Regions from separate parts of the Rhodoferax sp. GW822-FHT04A08 genome, predicted to be linked through region 2. Evidence: riboswitches for the same ligand, from Rfam matches in the RefSeq annotation. Region 2 holds a riboswitch; the other holds the start of a gene.

Region 1 (7,553 bases), on a different contig from region 2:
CAACCCGTGACCAGCACAGTCAGACCGCTTGCCAACCGGAGGATCAGGGAACGCATGGAGTGTCTTTCAAAGTCAAAGGCAGGCCCGCGGCCATCAGGGTAACGCGCTTGCATTCCCGTGCCACCTCCTGGTTGAGCCGACCCAGCGCATCGACAAAGGAGCGCACCTGCGCACCCATGGGAATGACGCCCAGCCCGATTTCATTACCTACCAGTACGACCGGCCCTTTGGCTTGTGCAATAGCCGCCAGCAGATTCGCGATGTGGCGCTCTTCGGCCTGCGCATCGTGGTCCGCTTGCACGTCGCCATGGCCCACAGCGGCTTCATTCACCGTGGGTGGCATGCGCAGATTGGTCAGCCACAAGGTGAGGCAATCCACCACGACCAACGTTTGCGGCTGCGCCTGTTGCGCCAGCAACTCAGCCAGATTCACAGGCTCCTCCACGGTGCGCATGCCGGGCACGCGCGCCGCGCGGTCGGCCTGGTGGCGCGCAATACGCAGCTGCATTTCTTCGTCCCAGGGCTGCGCCGTGGCAATCAGCACGGCCTGATGCGCCGAATCGGCATCTAGCCACTGGCGCGCCAGCATTTCGGCACGGCGCGACTTGCCACTGCGCTGGCCGCCCAGAATCAGCTCACTGTGTGCAATACCTTCGCTCATCCGCGCATGCGCTCCTGCAAATCGGCATCCATCCAGGCCAGGATGTGCCGGTGGATTTTCTGCACGCCATCCGTCAGTGCGGCCGGGCCGGGCTGCAAGATGTCGGGCGACTTGATCTCGAACAATTGTCGGCCGCGCACAGCCGGGACATCTGCCCAGCCCTCACGCGCAGCCACATTGTCAGGCCGGAACTTCTTGCCGCACCAGGAGCCAAAGATGATGTCCGGGCTGCAACGCACGATTTCAGCGCCATCGGCAATGATGCGGTTCTTGCCCAGTGGCTCCAACGCCAGTTCGGCAAAGCAGTCGTCGCCACCGGCGATGCCGATCAGCTCCGACACCCAGCGGATGGCACTGATGTGCGGCGTGTCCCATTCCTCGAAGAACACTTTGGGTCGTCGCGCCCCCTGCGCCAGGCGCTCAGCCACCGTGTGCCGCATGGCCTGCAGATCGGCTTGCATGGCGTGGACGCGCTGCAGCCCCTGTTCGGACTGACCGACCATGGCAGCCACTTGGAACAGCATGGAAAAGATTTCGGACACACTGCGCTGGTTGAAAATGGTGACCTGCACACCCTGGCGTACCAGTGCCGATGCAATGTCGGCCTGCAGGTCCGAAAAGCCGAATACGCAGTCCGGCTTCAGCTCCAGAATCTTGTCAATCTTGGCGCTCAGAAAAGCGCTGACCTTGGGTTTTTCCTCACGCGCGCGGCGTGGGCGCACGGTGTAGCCGGAGATGCCCACGATGCGCTGCTCCTGCCCCAGCAGGTACAGCCATTCGGTAGTCTCCTCGGTCAGGCAGACGATGCGCTGTGGCCCCAGGGCAAAGTCCAACGGGGTCGCGCTCATGTGCCCACCCCCGTCGGAAGGAACAGCGATGCCGCGGCCGTCGGTGAAGAAGGAAACCACGCATGGAAGTAGCTGGCGCGCACCGCACCGTGCTGCCACAGCGCCTCTCCGGCCTGGGGCGATGGCTCGGTTTGCGGGCGTGCAGTACGTGCCACGGGCTGCAGCGTGGTCTCTGTGGTGGAATAGTGAAAGGTATGGCCGCGTAGCAAGCCGCCGGGCAGCTCCAGTTGCTGCGGGCCCAGGGCCGCCAACCGCGCATGCATGGTGACTTCTCCAGGCAGCAGGCCCCATAGCGCGTGGGTGAGGCCATCCGTGGTCACCAGCGTCTCAAACAGCGCCATCATGCCCCCGCATTCGGCCCACACCGGTTTGGCCGCCGCGATGTGTTGGGCCAGGCTGCTGCGGGTTTGCGCACTTCCAGCGATGCGGTCGGCGTGCAACTCCGGATAGCCACCGGGCAGCCACACGGCGTCGCAATCGGGCACCGCTTCATTGGCCAATGGCGAGAAGAAGCGCAGCGTTGCGCCCATGGACTGCAGGCAATCCAGGTTGGCTGTGTAGATAAAGCAGAACGCTGCATCGCGCGCGATGGCAATGGTCTTGCCCGCCAGCAACGCGGGCACTGCACGGGCGTCGTGCAGCAGAGGGAACTCGGTATCCCAGCGCTGCAGGTCCTGCAGGCTCATCTGCCCCAGTGGCGTGTCCTGCAGCGCGTCTGCCGCAGCATCCAGCCGGGCCATGGCATCAGGCACTTCGCTGGCCACCGTGAGACCCAGGTGGCGCTCCGGCAGCGTCATATCGGCATTGCGCATGACCGCGCCCAGCCAGTTGCGGGCCTCGGGAATGGCGTTGCGCAGCATGTAGGCGTGGCCCGTGCTGGCAACGCGATTGGCCAGTACGCCTGCCCATGGCAAGTCCTTGCGGTAGTGCTGCAGACCAAACGCCAGTGCGCCAAAAGTACCTGCCATGGCGGAAGCATCCACCACGGCCAGCACATGCAAACCAAAGCGCTGCGCCAGATCGGCCGCACTGGGCTCACCGTCGTACAGACCCATGACACCTTCGACGATGATCAGATCGGCCTCATGTGCCGCCGCCGTCAGCCGCGCCTGGCAATCCTCCTCACCTGTCATCCACAAATCGAGCTGGTAGACCGGCGCCCCGCTGGCCAGTGTGTGCCAGTAGGGATCAAGAAAATCAGGCCCGCATTTGAAAACCCGTACCCGCCGCCCCTGCCGCGCATGCAGACGCGCCAGGGCCGAGGTGATGGTGGTCTTGCCCTGGCCCGAGGCCGGGGCGGCAACCAGGATGGCGGGGCAGCGGGTAGAAGGCATCAAAACTTCAGCTTCGCAGTTGCAGTGACGGCACGACCTGCTTCCGGATAGATGGAAGTCGTCACGCCAGCGGCGGTACAACCATAGGCCTGGGTGTAGTACTTGGTATCTCCCAGGTTGCTGACGCCCAAAGCAAACTCAGCCGACTTCATGGAGTAGGAGTAACGCGCGTCGACCGTGGTGTACGACGGCATGGTGCACTTGTTGGCAAAGTCGGGGCTTTGCGACGAAACCCAGTTGACACCAAAGTTCAACAGATGGCCGGCCGCAACCTTCCAGTCCAGGCCCAGACCGGCGGTATGTGCAGGCACCAGGGCAACGTCCTTGTCGGCGTACTGGCCGGACACAAAACGGGCCTGGCGCGCTGCCGCATTCACGCGCAGTGCGACGGATGTGCTGATATCGTGACGGCCTTCAAACTCGACGCCTTCCCTGCGGGTGGGATCAAAATTGACATTGGCGCCGTCGTAGCCAAATACGGAATTGGGTCCGATGGCGGTGCCGTCGTAGCCGATCTCGTTGTTCAGATCGCTGCGGTACCAACGCAGTTCCGCGCGGCCCTTGGCATATTGCCAACGCGCACCCAGTTCCACGTCTTTGGAGGTCTGTGGCTTGAGTGAAGTGCCGGGAGTCACAAAATTGATCTCGTCCACGTTGGCAAAGCGAAAGCTCTGGCCCGTACGGCCATAGACGTGAACGCCCTGCCCCAGATCCTGCGTGAGCCCCACATCCCAGGCAGTTTGCGAGTCATCCACGCCCGTGGCAACCCCGTCGCGTGTCTTCTTGACAGTCTCATTGCGCACGCCCAGGCTCAGCCGCGTTCCCGAGGGCAGGTAACTTATATCGTCGGTAATGTAGATGGCGTTGGACTGCGATCTGGCTTTGGATGGGGCGAGATCGTCGTACTTCCAGTCGCCCATGTCCGCACCCACGGTGAAGACATTGGCAAACGTCTCACCCTTGCGTTCGTTGCGCGCACGCAGGTTGGCACTTATGGCGTCCACATTTGCATCGGAGTAGTAACTCGGGCTGTAGTAGGCCTGCTTCTTGTTGCGCTCGCCATAGTCAAACCCCAGCTTCCAGTCCTCCAGGATGGCTTCTGCAAACACACCATAGACCTCGCTCTTGATCTGACCATAGTTCACCATGGACTTTGCAGTGTGCGGATCGGCGTCATATTGGGCCGCCGTGAGTGATCCTGGCAATCCGCTGTGCAACAGGTTGCGCGCAGCCTGGGCTCCCACACGCAACCAGTCGTTGGACCATTGCACCGTAGCGTCCAGATTGTTGTTGGTGGACGCAAAATTGTCCCGGTGACCGTCGGATTTGCGCTCGGAGCCCGCTACATCCAGCGAAACGGCTCCAGCCGCCACCGTTGCGCTGGTACGAAGTTCCTGCAACCCATAGCTGCCCGTGGATGCGGATACCACTGCCGCATTGTGACGCTCCACGCCCTGGCCTGCCTTGGTGCTGATCAGAATGGCGCCGCCGGTTGCGCCTTCGCCGTACATCACGGCCGCATTGCCCCGGATGACCTCGATTCTTTGCACGGACTCAATCGGGATGATTCCCATATTGGTTCCCGACAGATCCTGTTCGTTGAGTCTGCGTCCATCCAAGATCACAACCTGGTTGCTGTCCGACGTCTGACCGAAACCACGCAGATCAACAGCGTAATTGTTGCCACCGCTGGTGTCCAGACGCCCGGGCACGCCCAGAATCTTCATGATGGCCTCGCTCACCGAGGTGGCTCCGGATGCTTCGATTTCCTGGGCGGTGATCACGCTCACTCCATAGGGAAGTGCATCCACCGATTCCGAAAAGCGGCTGGCAGTGACGACCACTTCCCTGAGAAGGTTGACGGATTGCGCCTCTGCGCCCATGGAATACGCTGCACACAGGGCAACACCAAGCACGCTGACACGTGCACCCAAAACTCTAGACTTCATATTGAAAACAACCCGACTGAATACCCTTGCTGTCTTCCCCGACGGCGTATGGGCGTAAAAGGTCGCACCAACGTGCAACCACCTGGTTGGCCGGTATCCGGGCTGATGGAACGACCCTCATCGCCTTCCCGGACACGTGTTCAAGTGTCCAGTGGCTGTGATGAAAGCTGCGTCGGAGGACGCGTCCACTTACCGTTGCGGGGGCAGCGCAGGTTAGGCTGACCTGAATAGGTCCGGCCCTCCTGCTTCCCGTTGAACTGCGGCGTGTGAACCACACCGCGAGCACCAACGAAAGCATTTTAGCCTGAGGCCCTCGCGCCAAACCCTACAATGCGACTTCTATGGTGAACAACGCGACACCCATGTCGAAACCGTCTCAAGTCGACCAAATTGCCGAGCGTGTGGAACGTTTGCTGCTGCGCTATGCCGAGGTGCAGCGCACCAACGCCCTGCTTGCCAGGCAGCTCGAACTCCTCACGCAGGAACGAGACTCCCTCAAGTCCCGTCTGAGCGCGGCCCGAGCGCGGGTGGATGCGCTGCTGGAGCGATTGCCGGAATCCACTGCACAGAAGGATGCGCCATGAACCAGCTGGAAGTGCAGATCATGGGCCAAAGCTATTTGCTGGGCTGTCCCGAAGGCGGTGAAGAGCGTCTGCGCGAAGCCGTGCAGCGGGTGGACGAAGCCATGTGCAAGATCCGAGATGCAGGCAAGGTGCGTGCGCGTGACCGCATTGCCGTGCTGGCAGCACTGAATCTGGCATTCGATCTTTCCGACAAGGGTGCTGTGGAATCCGTGGCCGTAGAAGCGGCAGCTGCGCCCTCGCAACCGGCCTCAGCTTCCGAAGACAATGCCGTGCTGCAGTCCCTGCTGACCCGCCTGGACGACGCCTTGAGCGAAGACGGCCAGCTGCTCTGAATCTTTTTGCAGCCAATCGCAGGGTGCCTGGCACGCGGCTGAAAGCTGCGCCTACAATGGAGTGGTCTGCGAAGCTCGCCGGGCTTTATATTTCCTTGAACCAATGCTCATTGAGCCTGGGCTTGGAACATTGCCACTCCAGCGTGATCATCTCGCGTCAGATGAACCCAAGGTTTGTGCTGACCTCGCCCACCTGAACCCCGGTTCAGGATGCCGGTCCGGTGGCATTCGCAGACACCTTATTCAACCCCCTTGCATGACGCTGGAACCCCAACTGATTTTCGAGCTGGCCATGCTGGGGCTCGCAGGTGGCTTTCTGGCCGGGCTGCTGGGAATCGGCGGCGGCATGGTGCTGGCTCCCTTCATCACCATCATCCTGTCCACGCGCGGCATCAGTGCCGACCTGGCGGTGAAGATGGCCATCGCCACCTCCATGTCCACCATCGTTTTCACCTCGCTCTCCAGCATGCGTGCGCATCACCAGCGTGGCTCGGTGCGCTGGGACATTGCGCGCGGTCTGGCACCGGGCATTGTGCTGGGCGGCATCGTGGGAAGCCTGGGTATTTTTGCCTTGCTCAAGGGAACGACGCTGGCACTCATCTTTGCGGCCTTCATCAGTTTCTCGGCGACCCAGATGTTTCTGGACAAGAAGCCCAAGCCCGGACGGACTATTCCAGGCATGGCAGGACTGCTGGGAACTGGGGCAACCATCGGTCTGGTGTCCGGGTTGGTGGGGGCCGGAGGTGGCTTCATCAGCGTGCCGTTCATGGTGGCCCACAACGTCGCCATCATCAACGCCGTGTCCACCAGCGCGGCACTGGGCTTCCCCATTGCAATAGCCAATGCAGCAGGATATGCAGTGGGTGGACAGGGAGTCAGCGGACTGCCGCCCTGGTCACTGGGTTACATCTGGCTACCCGCACTGGCGGTCATCGCCAGTTGCAGCGTGCTCACGGCCCCCCTGGGCGCCGCGCTGGCACACCGCCTGCCCGTGGTACAACTCAAGCGCATCTTTGCGCTGGTGCTCTACCTGCTGGCAGCGTACATGCTGTGGAAGGGCCTGCACGGCTGAGCGCTACGGATTGAGCGCTGCGGCCTCACTGTCGAGTGCGGGTTCGTAAAAGTAGCAGATGCGTTGGCGTGGCTGCAGATAGTCCAGCGCTGTGGCCGGCAAGCTCGAAGGCTTGAGGCTTCTGCGAATGCTGGTGTTGGGCGCCAGCTCGAGATCCAGTACCGCGGCCTGATGCCGTGGGACTGTTGGTTCATGCACCAAGATGCGGGGTTTGAGCGGCCGCGCCGAATTCACCGAGACCACCATGGCATGGCGCTCGTCATTGAGCTGCACTACCGAACCGGGTGGATAAACCCCCATCATGCGGATGAAGGCACTGAGCACATTGGCGTCGAAGCGTGTTTTCTGCTGGGAAAAGATGGTGGAAAGCGCTTCGTGTGGCGTCATGGCCGCACTGAGCTTGCCCGGATTGCATAGGCCGTCATAGCGGTTGACCAGCGCCAGTATGCGCGCATTGAGCGTCATCGCATCACCCTTGAGGTGCTGCGGAAAACCGCTGCCATCCACCATTTCATGGTGCTGCGCAATGGCCCTGACGGTGCCGGCAGACAAGCCCATATGGCGGGCCAGTTCTACGCCCTGAACTACGTGGTCCTGATAGACCTTGAGCTCGCCGGACGAGAAGTTGCTCTCCCAGCGGCGCACGCGCTCGGGCAACTTGATTTTTCCCATATCGTGCAAAAAGGCCGCCAGACCCAGTTCATCCAGCGCAGTGCCTTGTACGCCCAGGGCTTTGCCCAGGAGCAGCGATATCACCGCCACATTGACCGGGT
Region 2 (7,553 bases):
ATATTTTGTGGAGATCAGCCGCAGCGTGGGGTACTGCGCCCTCAGGTTTTCCACCTGCCTGGTAATGCGTTCCACCAGCGTGCCGTTGAACAGATAGTAGGGAATCACCACGACCTGCTTCATGCCCAAGAGGCTCTGGCGCTGCACCACCTTTTCCAGGCGGGGATAGGTGATGCCGGTAAAGGCCAGGTCCACCAGCTCGTGGTCCGTCTCTTCCATCAGCCAGCGCGCCATCTTGGCCATGTCGCCATTGGCTTGCCTATCCGACGAGCCGCGGCCCAGCACCACCACACCGGTGCTGGTGGGGTCGGGCATGTCCAGCGTCTGCATGGCGTCCTTGAGACGGCGGCGCAGTATCTGCAGGATCGGGTCACATGCGCTCAGGTGCGGCGCGTAAGAAAAATGCACACCCGGAAACTTGAGCCGCGCACCGTCTATGGCCTGCGGAATATCCATCTTCACATGGCCCGCCGCGTTGAGGATGAGCGGCACCACAAACACGCGCGTGGCACCCTGCGCCGCGCGGCGCAGCCCCTCGCTCAAGGTGATCTCTGAGAACTCGATGAAGCAGACCTCGATGCGCCAGCCCGGCTTGCGCGCGCGCCACTGTTCGGCAAAGGCCTCGATCTCTTCGTTGCCAGAGGGTTCGCGCGAGCCGTGGCCCACCAAGAGTATGGTTTCTGTGTTCATGGGAGTTCCTTCATGGAAGATGCGTGAGGGTCTGCGGCCAGTGCTGCGCTGGGCACACTGGCGCGGCGAAAGCGGTGCGTGAAGCTGGCGTCGTACAGCTTGGACTTGGCCAGCGTGGTCCAGTGGCGCGCGCCCAGCGTGGGGCTTGCAATGATCATGGACTGGCTGACGATCTTGGCCTCGCGGCACAGGGCCTGGATGGTGGCCAGCGTGCCGCGCACGATTTGTTCTTCACCTGGCCAGCTGGCCTTGTGCACCACGACGATGGGTGCGTCTTCCGACCAGCCCGCCGCACGCAGCGATGCAGTGACCTTGCCCATGAGGGTGATGCTCAAAAATATGCAGAGCGTGCAGTGGTGCGCCGCCAGCTCTTCCAGCGACTCACCATCGGGCATGGGCGTGCGGCCTTCCACGCGGGTGAAGATCATGGTCTGGGTGACCTCCGGCAGCGTCAGGCTCTCCACCGCTGCGGCAGCAGACGCCATCGCCGATGACACACCGGGCACCACCTGCACCGGCACACCCGCGGCGTCCAGCGGCTGCACCAGCTCAATCAAGGCGCCATACAAGCCGGGGTCGCCGGTCTGCAGACGCACCACGGTGTCGCAGCGGCTGGCATGCGCAATCAACCAGTCCGACATCTGCTCCAGCGTCATGTCCTTGCTGTCGGCCACCACGCAGTCGGGCGCGGCCCAGCGCAAGGCCGCAGCACTCACCAGCGAACCCGCATAGAGGATGGCACCGGCGCGCGCGACCAGGTCGCGGCCCTTGACCGTGATCAGATCCGGGTCACCCGGACCGGCGCCCACAAACCAGACAGTGCCGCTCATGGCAGGCACGCCCAATGGATATTCATTCCAACTCTCCAGACGCACACCCGCGTACAAGATGCAAAACGCGAACACGTTGGAGAAAGAATGAGAGACAGCAGCGGTGCACCAGCACCTGCAACCAGCCCACATCGCCCACCGCAATGCCGCACGTATGCGTTACAGGCCGGTTTCCGGGCTCGTGAGCGGAGATTTGCATCACCTACTTGGTGCCTTCCCATGCTTTCGCACAGTGGCTGTCGTACCAAGCTTCTCTCACTTACCGTTGCGGGGGCAGCGTTGGGATTGTTGGCCCCTGTATGGAACCAACGCACCGACTTCCCGTTTAATTCCCTCAACTGAACAGTCAGGGAACACCTTTAACGTGGGCGGATGTTAGCAGAACATTTTTTGCAATGGCGCTCTTTTTTTCGCATTGCATGGCAAGACCACTTCCATGTATGCATACAAAAACATAGCTAGCTATACGTAGTTATGCGAGTAAGAAATGCAGGCGTTGGCCGACCAATGAGCATCTCCACCAACTATGTTTTCCATATGCACCTCCCTACTTTCAGGCCCTTGGCCTTGTGGTTTTCTTCAGCGGTGATCTCTGCCGTGGCATGGGCTGCACCCACGTCGTGTGAGGTCACCTCCGGTGATCGACTGACCCCGGTGATTGAGCTCTACACGTCGGAGGGCTGCAGCTCCTGCCCACCAGCAGACCAATGGCTATCCACCATGAAAGGCAAGCCCGTGGTGGCACAGGCCTTCCACGTTGCCTATTGGGACTACATCGGCTGGAAGGATCCGTTTGCCAATCCCGCATTCACCGTACGCCAGAGGGAAATTGCATTCGCCAATCGATTGAGCGGCATCTACACCCCCCAACTGGTGCGCAACGGGCGTGACTGGGCCAACTGGAGGCAATCCTTGCAGGCCGTCGATTTCAACGCAAGCGCAAAGGCAACGATTCACTTGCAAGGCGGTACACGCGCCAACGCTTTTGAAGCACGCGTAACCCCTGTGGCAGGTTCGGGCCCGTGGACCGCATACTGGACCACCACCGAGCACAACTACAGCTCACACGTCAAGGCAGGTGAGAACGCGGGTGAGTATCTGAAGCATGACTTTGTCGTCCGGCAGTACGCGCCCGTAGGTCGCTACGAGGGAGCCCAGACGCTGACGTTTTATGCAATCCCCGCGCAGGCGGATCACCCCCGCCAAATCAACCTGGTTGTCTCCGACATCCAGACCGGTGAAACCCTGCAGGCGGTCAGCCTTTCCTGCTCATAAGGGCGCGTTGCGGTCAGGCAAATACGTCTACCAGACCACCGATGGCGCCAAGACCCACAGGCCGAGCAGCGACCGGTGCTGACGAAAGCGCTGAACCGGACGAACCAGTTGACGGCGAGCGTGCATTCACGCTGTCCGCGTCTGCCATGCGGGATTCGATGTTTCTGATTTGAGACTGCAGGTTCTCGATGATGCGTTTTCCTTCGGGGGTTTTTCCCGAGGGGCACGCTTGCCAGTCGCCCAACTGTCTTTCGCATTGGGCCAGTTTGGCTTGCAGTGCGACCGGTGCGCCGCCCCCACCGTTGCCAGGCCCGATGGACGAAGTGCCGGAGAGTGCTGATAAAGACACGATAGAAGTTACCTGCGTAGCGGACCGCATCAGTGCCCGCACCGCGATGCGCCTGGCCCATTGCTGGGCCGTTGGCATCGGCTGCGGCACCAACGATACGACTTATTTCTTCATCTCGTCCTTGCCCATGGCATCCTTCTTCATGGCGTCTTTGCCCATGGTGTCCTTCTTCATGCAGTCCTTGCCCATGGCGTCTTTGCCCATGGAGTCCTTTTTCATGCAGTCCTTGGTCATGGCATCCTTGCCCATGGCGTCCTTCTTCATTTCGTCAGCGGCCATGGCACCGCTTGTGGCGATCAGCATGCAGGCGGACAGGATGGTTGCGGTCAGTTTGTTCATGGTTTTTTCCTTCAATTCACAGAGTGATGTATGTGGCAAAAGTGCCGATGTTTGGAACAAGCCGAGCGGACTCAGCTTCCTCCGAACCAGTTGTACCCTTGGTCTTCCCAGTAACCGCCAGGGTAGGTATTCGTGACAAAAATCGCTTGGATGTGCTTGGGGTTCTTGTAGCCAAGCTTGGTAGGTATGCGCAGCTTCATGGGGTAGCCATACTTGGCGGGCAGAGTCTGTCCGTCATAGGTCAGCGCCAGGGTAGTCTGGGGATGCAGGGCCGTGGGCATGTCGATGCTGGTGTAGTAGTCGTCAGCGCACTTGAACCCGACATACTTTGCGCTGAGGTCTGCGCCCACGCGTCGCAAGAAGGCCGCGAAGGACACACCACCCCATTTGCCGATGGCGCTCCAACCTTCCACGCAAATGTGGCGGGTCACCTGATCGATCTGCGGCATTGCACGCAACTCGGGCAAGGTCCAGCTGCGTTTGTCCGCCACCAGGCCTGTGACCTCCAGGCGGAAGCTGTCTCCGTCGATGGCACGCACTTCGTCTTCGCCATAGAAGGCATTGAAGGGAAACGGCCGCGTGATCATGGAATCCGGATACGTGGGCGCCAGCCGATTGGGGTCGAACAGCCAAGCCTGTGCCTTGTCATTGAGGCGTGAGATGCGCGTGAGTGCGGTCTCCACACTGTCCTCGTCGACCAGCGTGCAGCCGGTGAGCATGCTCAGGCCGCCCAACGTCATGGTTCGACGCAAGAAGTTTCGCCTGGAGGCGTCCATGGATGGGTTGGCGTGTGCCAGTCGATCAACGGCCTCCTGAAGGGCGGCTTTGCCATCCACAGACAAGACGGAAGGGACTCGGATTTTCATGTGCTTGTCTCCTAGCGACCGCGAACCATGGCGATCAGGGTGCGGGGTACCAGCGCGACCATCGCCAGATGAACCACAATGAAACATACGAGGCCGGACATCGCAACAAAGTGAACCAGCCGCGCCCCTTCGTAACCGCCGAGCAAGGTGCGCAACAGCGGAAATTGGACGGACTTCCAGAGCACCAGGCCGGATAGCACCAGCACCATGCTGTCCAGCATCACAAACAGGTAGGCAACGCGCTGGACGGTGTTGTAGTGGCGCGGGTCTGCGTGCACCAGCTGCCCTCTCAAAGCAGCAGCCAAGTCTCCCAGCAGGGCCGAGAAGGACAGCGGAAAGAACCGCCGCGCAAACCGCTTTGTAAAGCCGTTGAGCAGCAGGTACACCACACCGTTTGCGGCCAGAACCCACATGGCTGCAAAGTGCCACAGCAGTGCGCCGCCCAGCCAGCCACCCAGCGTGAGCGTGCCGGGAATCGCAAATCCCAGAAAGGCGGTTGCGTCGTAGATCTTCCAGCCGCTGGCAACCAGTACCAGCACGGCAAGTGCATTGGTCCAGTGCGTGACGCGAAGCCACACCGGATGGATGACTTCCGTGGCGGGGGTCATGGGCGACCTTTCATGGATGCCTGGGTAGAAGTTGTCGTCATTGCGTAAGTTCCGAGCGTTGTTGGGCGTTAGTCCGGCAGGAGGCCGACTTCTTACAGGCATTCTGATTTTTTTGCTGGCATGAACGCCAGAAACTGCGCTGCGAGTGCTTCTATGGTTTGTTGTCTATGCTGAGGTTGGAGGGCGAACATGCAAGAGGCTGTAAGAGACGCCTGAGTTTCACGACCAAAACCTTGTAGGGTCACCAGTCGCCCTACGCCTATCCAGGAGGAAGTGCCATGTCGAAGCAAATACCCAATCCTTCCGCGCAGTCAGCTAGAACGGGCAATTGGCCGTTTCTGGCCATTACCGTGTTCCTGTTGCTGACCATGCTGTACCTGGGGCCTGCTGCCAAGGCGGATAAGGCCAGGTCACTGCCGCCACCGAACCAGGAAATCATTTCCAGTCCCGTGGGCACTGGGGCGATGCAGGACTCGGTTGTTTTTGCGGGAGGTTGCTTTTGGGGAATACAGGCAGTGTTCCAGCACACCAAAGGCGTTCTCAACGCGGTGTCGGGCTATGCCGGAGGGAAGGCATCCCAAGCAGACTATGAAACAGTCAGCGGCGGTGGCACGGGTCACGCCGAAGCCGTGCAAGTTACTTTTGACCCCCAACAAGTGAGCTATGCACAACTGCTGCAGATCTACTTTTCGGTGGCCCACGATCCGACACAATGGAACCGCCAATATCCAGACGTGGGAAGCCAATACCGGTCGGCGATCTTCTACCGCGATGACAGGCAGAAATCCCTGGCTCAGCGATACATCGACCAGCTTGATTCAGCAAAGGTGTTTGAGCAAAAGATTGTCACCACGGTAAACCGGCTGGACGGGTTCTACCCGGCAGAGCGCTACCACCAGAACTACGCCACCGCGCATCCCGAATCGCCGTACATTGTGCGTTTTGACCTACCCAAAGTGGAAAACCTGAAGAGCACGTTCCCGTCGCTGTACAGAGATATGCCTGTGTTGGTTCCCCAATAGGGCTCACCTCAATTGCGATCAATGCCTTGGCTCTGCGCCGGCAAACGCTTGAGTTGTAGCAGCGCAAGACCGGGGTACAAGGGGACACTGATGAATCTTGAGACTCCGCATGCAACGAATGCACAGGTCATCAGGCTCAGCACCAAGGCATGTCCGTCCACCATTTCCATCACAATGATGAAAGCAGTCAGCGGGGCTTGCGTCACTGCGGCAAGAAAGCCGGCCATGCCCAGCGCAATGTATGCGGGCGTACTGGCAACGCCAAGCCATTGCGACACCTCTTGTCCAAGGGAGCCTCCAATGGCCAGAGATGGGGCAAAAATCCCCCCCGGAACACCTGACCATGTGGTCAGCCAAGTTGCAAGGAACTTGAACGGCACAAATAAGTCGAAGGTTTCCGTGCCGGACTCCAACAGCTGACGCGTGTGCATATATCCACTGCCAAAGATGGAACCATCGCTGGTCACACCCATAAGGGCAATCAGCAGCGCACACAAACCGGCAAAGGCAATGGGCCGGTTTCTTCGTAGATTCATGCACCAACCCTTTGCGTTCGGTGTCATGGAGGTGAGCATGAGTCTGGAAAAGATACCCCCCAGCACTCCGCTCACCACGGCAATGACCAGTCCTGGCCAGATCAAAGCAGTACTCCAGCCATCAATTCGAATGACCCCAAAGTAAGTTGCATTACCGTAGATGGAAACGGCCATCAGGCCACTGAAAACAATAGCGGCAAGGACCAAACCATTGCTACGCTGCTCGGGCCTCCTCGACAACTCTTCTATGGCAAACATCACCCCTCCTAGTGGCGTATTGAAGGCGGCAGCAATGCCTGCAGCACCTCCGGCGATCAGCAGCGCCTGATCGGATACCCGGGCGGACTCCGGGATCCAGCGCCTGGCGTGGTGCAAAACTCCCGCCGCTATCTGAACCGACGGCCCTTCGCGCCCCAACGACAGTCCCGCCAATAGACCCCAGGCCGTCATGGCGATCTTGGCAATAGAGAGCCGTAGCGAAACAAAATATCCACGATTGCTGCCCGTGGCCTCCGGCTCAAGGGCTGCAATTACCTGAGGTATGCCAGAACCCGCAATGCCTGGGAGCCAACGCCTAGTGATCGCCGCGATGGCCATGGTGCAAAAGGGCGTCCAGAGCAACGGTGCCCACCAATAGGTGCTCTGCAAAACGTGAAAAGCAGCAAGGGCCCGCTCGCTAAGCCAGGTGAACGCTACGACGGTCAGTCCGGCGGTTGAAGCAAAGACCAGAACGAGTGTCCTCCCGACCCAACGCCGCCAGTCGGAAAGTTCCTTCCGGAGGGTTCGTCCAATGTGAGGCTGAGGGCTCATACGGTATGCATTCCAGTGGAGATGGGTCCATTTCAAAATTACATGGTAACAAATGCAATTTGAATGCCAGGAAGGTGGTTGCCCTCACATTTCCCACCGGAGCCAGCATCTTCTTGTACGGTGTAAGAAATCCCGGAATCTGAAGACCAACGGCATGAACATTGAATTAGTGAACGGAGGAATGTCTTGAGCCTGCTAAGCCACATCAAGGGTCTGCTGACCACCACG

The links. A riboswitch is a leader RNA that binds a small molecule or an ion and turns the genes downstream of it on or off. The one in region 2 is predicted to bind cobalamin.
Region 1: it holds a riboswitch for cobalamin, as region 2 does, so the genes downstream of both, AC1RMF_RS02465 (TonB-dependent receptor) here and cobM (precorrin-4 C(11)-methyltransferase) in region 2, are expected to answer to the same signal.

What each region holds. Positions count from the first base shown of each region.
Region 1 is NZ_JBXAMW010000001.1:524,706-532,258, reverse strand. It holds gene AC1RMF_RS02485 (ABC transporter substrate-binding protein) at 1-56, opposite strand, end outside; gene cobU (bifunctional adenosylcobinamide kinase/adenosylcobinamide-phosphate guanylyltransferase) at 44-661, opposite strand; gene AC1RMF_RS02475 (ABC transporter substrate-binding protein) at 658-1,509, opposite strand; gene AC1RMF_RS02470 (cobyrinic acid a,c-diamide synthase CobB) at 1,506-2,843, opposite strand; gene AC1RMF_RS02465 (TonB-dependent receptor) at 2,843-4,792, opposite strand; cobalamin riboswitch at 4,864-5,097, opposite strand; gene AC1RMF_RS02460 (DUF904 domain-containing protein) at 5,155-5,376, shown strand; gene AC1RMF_RS02455 (cell division protein ZapA) at 5,373-5,708, shown strand; gene AC1RMF_RS02450 (sulfite exporter TauE/SafE family protein) at 5,965-6,780, shown strand; gene AC1RMF_RS02445 (cyclic di-GMP phosphodiesterase) at 6,784-7,553, opposite strand, start outside.
Region 2 is NZ_JBXAMW010000010.1:6,559-14,111, reverse strand. It holds gene AC1RMF_RS18155 (sirohydrochlorin chelatase) at 1-690, opposite strand, end outside; gene cobM (precorrin-4 C(11)-methyltransferase) at 687-1,520, opposite strand; cobalamin riboswitch at 1,668-1,896, opposite strand; gene AC1RMF_RS18145 (DUF1223 domain-containing protein) at 2,058-2,795, shown strand; gene AC1RMF_RS18140 (hypothetical protein) at 2,809-3,144, opposite strand; gene AC1RMF_RS18135 (pentapeptide MXKDX repeat protein) at 3,247-3,483, opposite strand; gene AC1RMF_RS18130 (molybdopterin-dependent oxidoreductase) at 3,555-4,349, opposite strand; gene AC1RMF_RS18125 (cytochrome b/b6 domain-containing protein) at 4,361-4,957, opposite strand; gene msrA (peptide-methionine (S)-S-oxide reductase MsrA) at 5,236-5,979, shown strand; gene AC1RMF_RS18115 (chloride channel protein) at 5,988-7,112, opposite strand; gene AC1RMF_RS18110 (HD-GYP domain-containing protein) at 7,512-7,553, shown strand, end outside.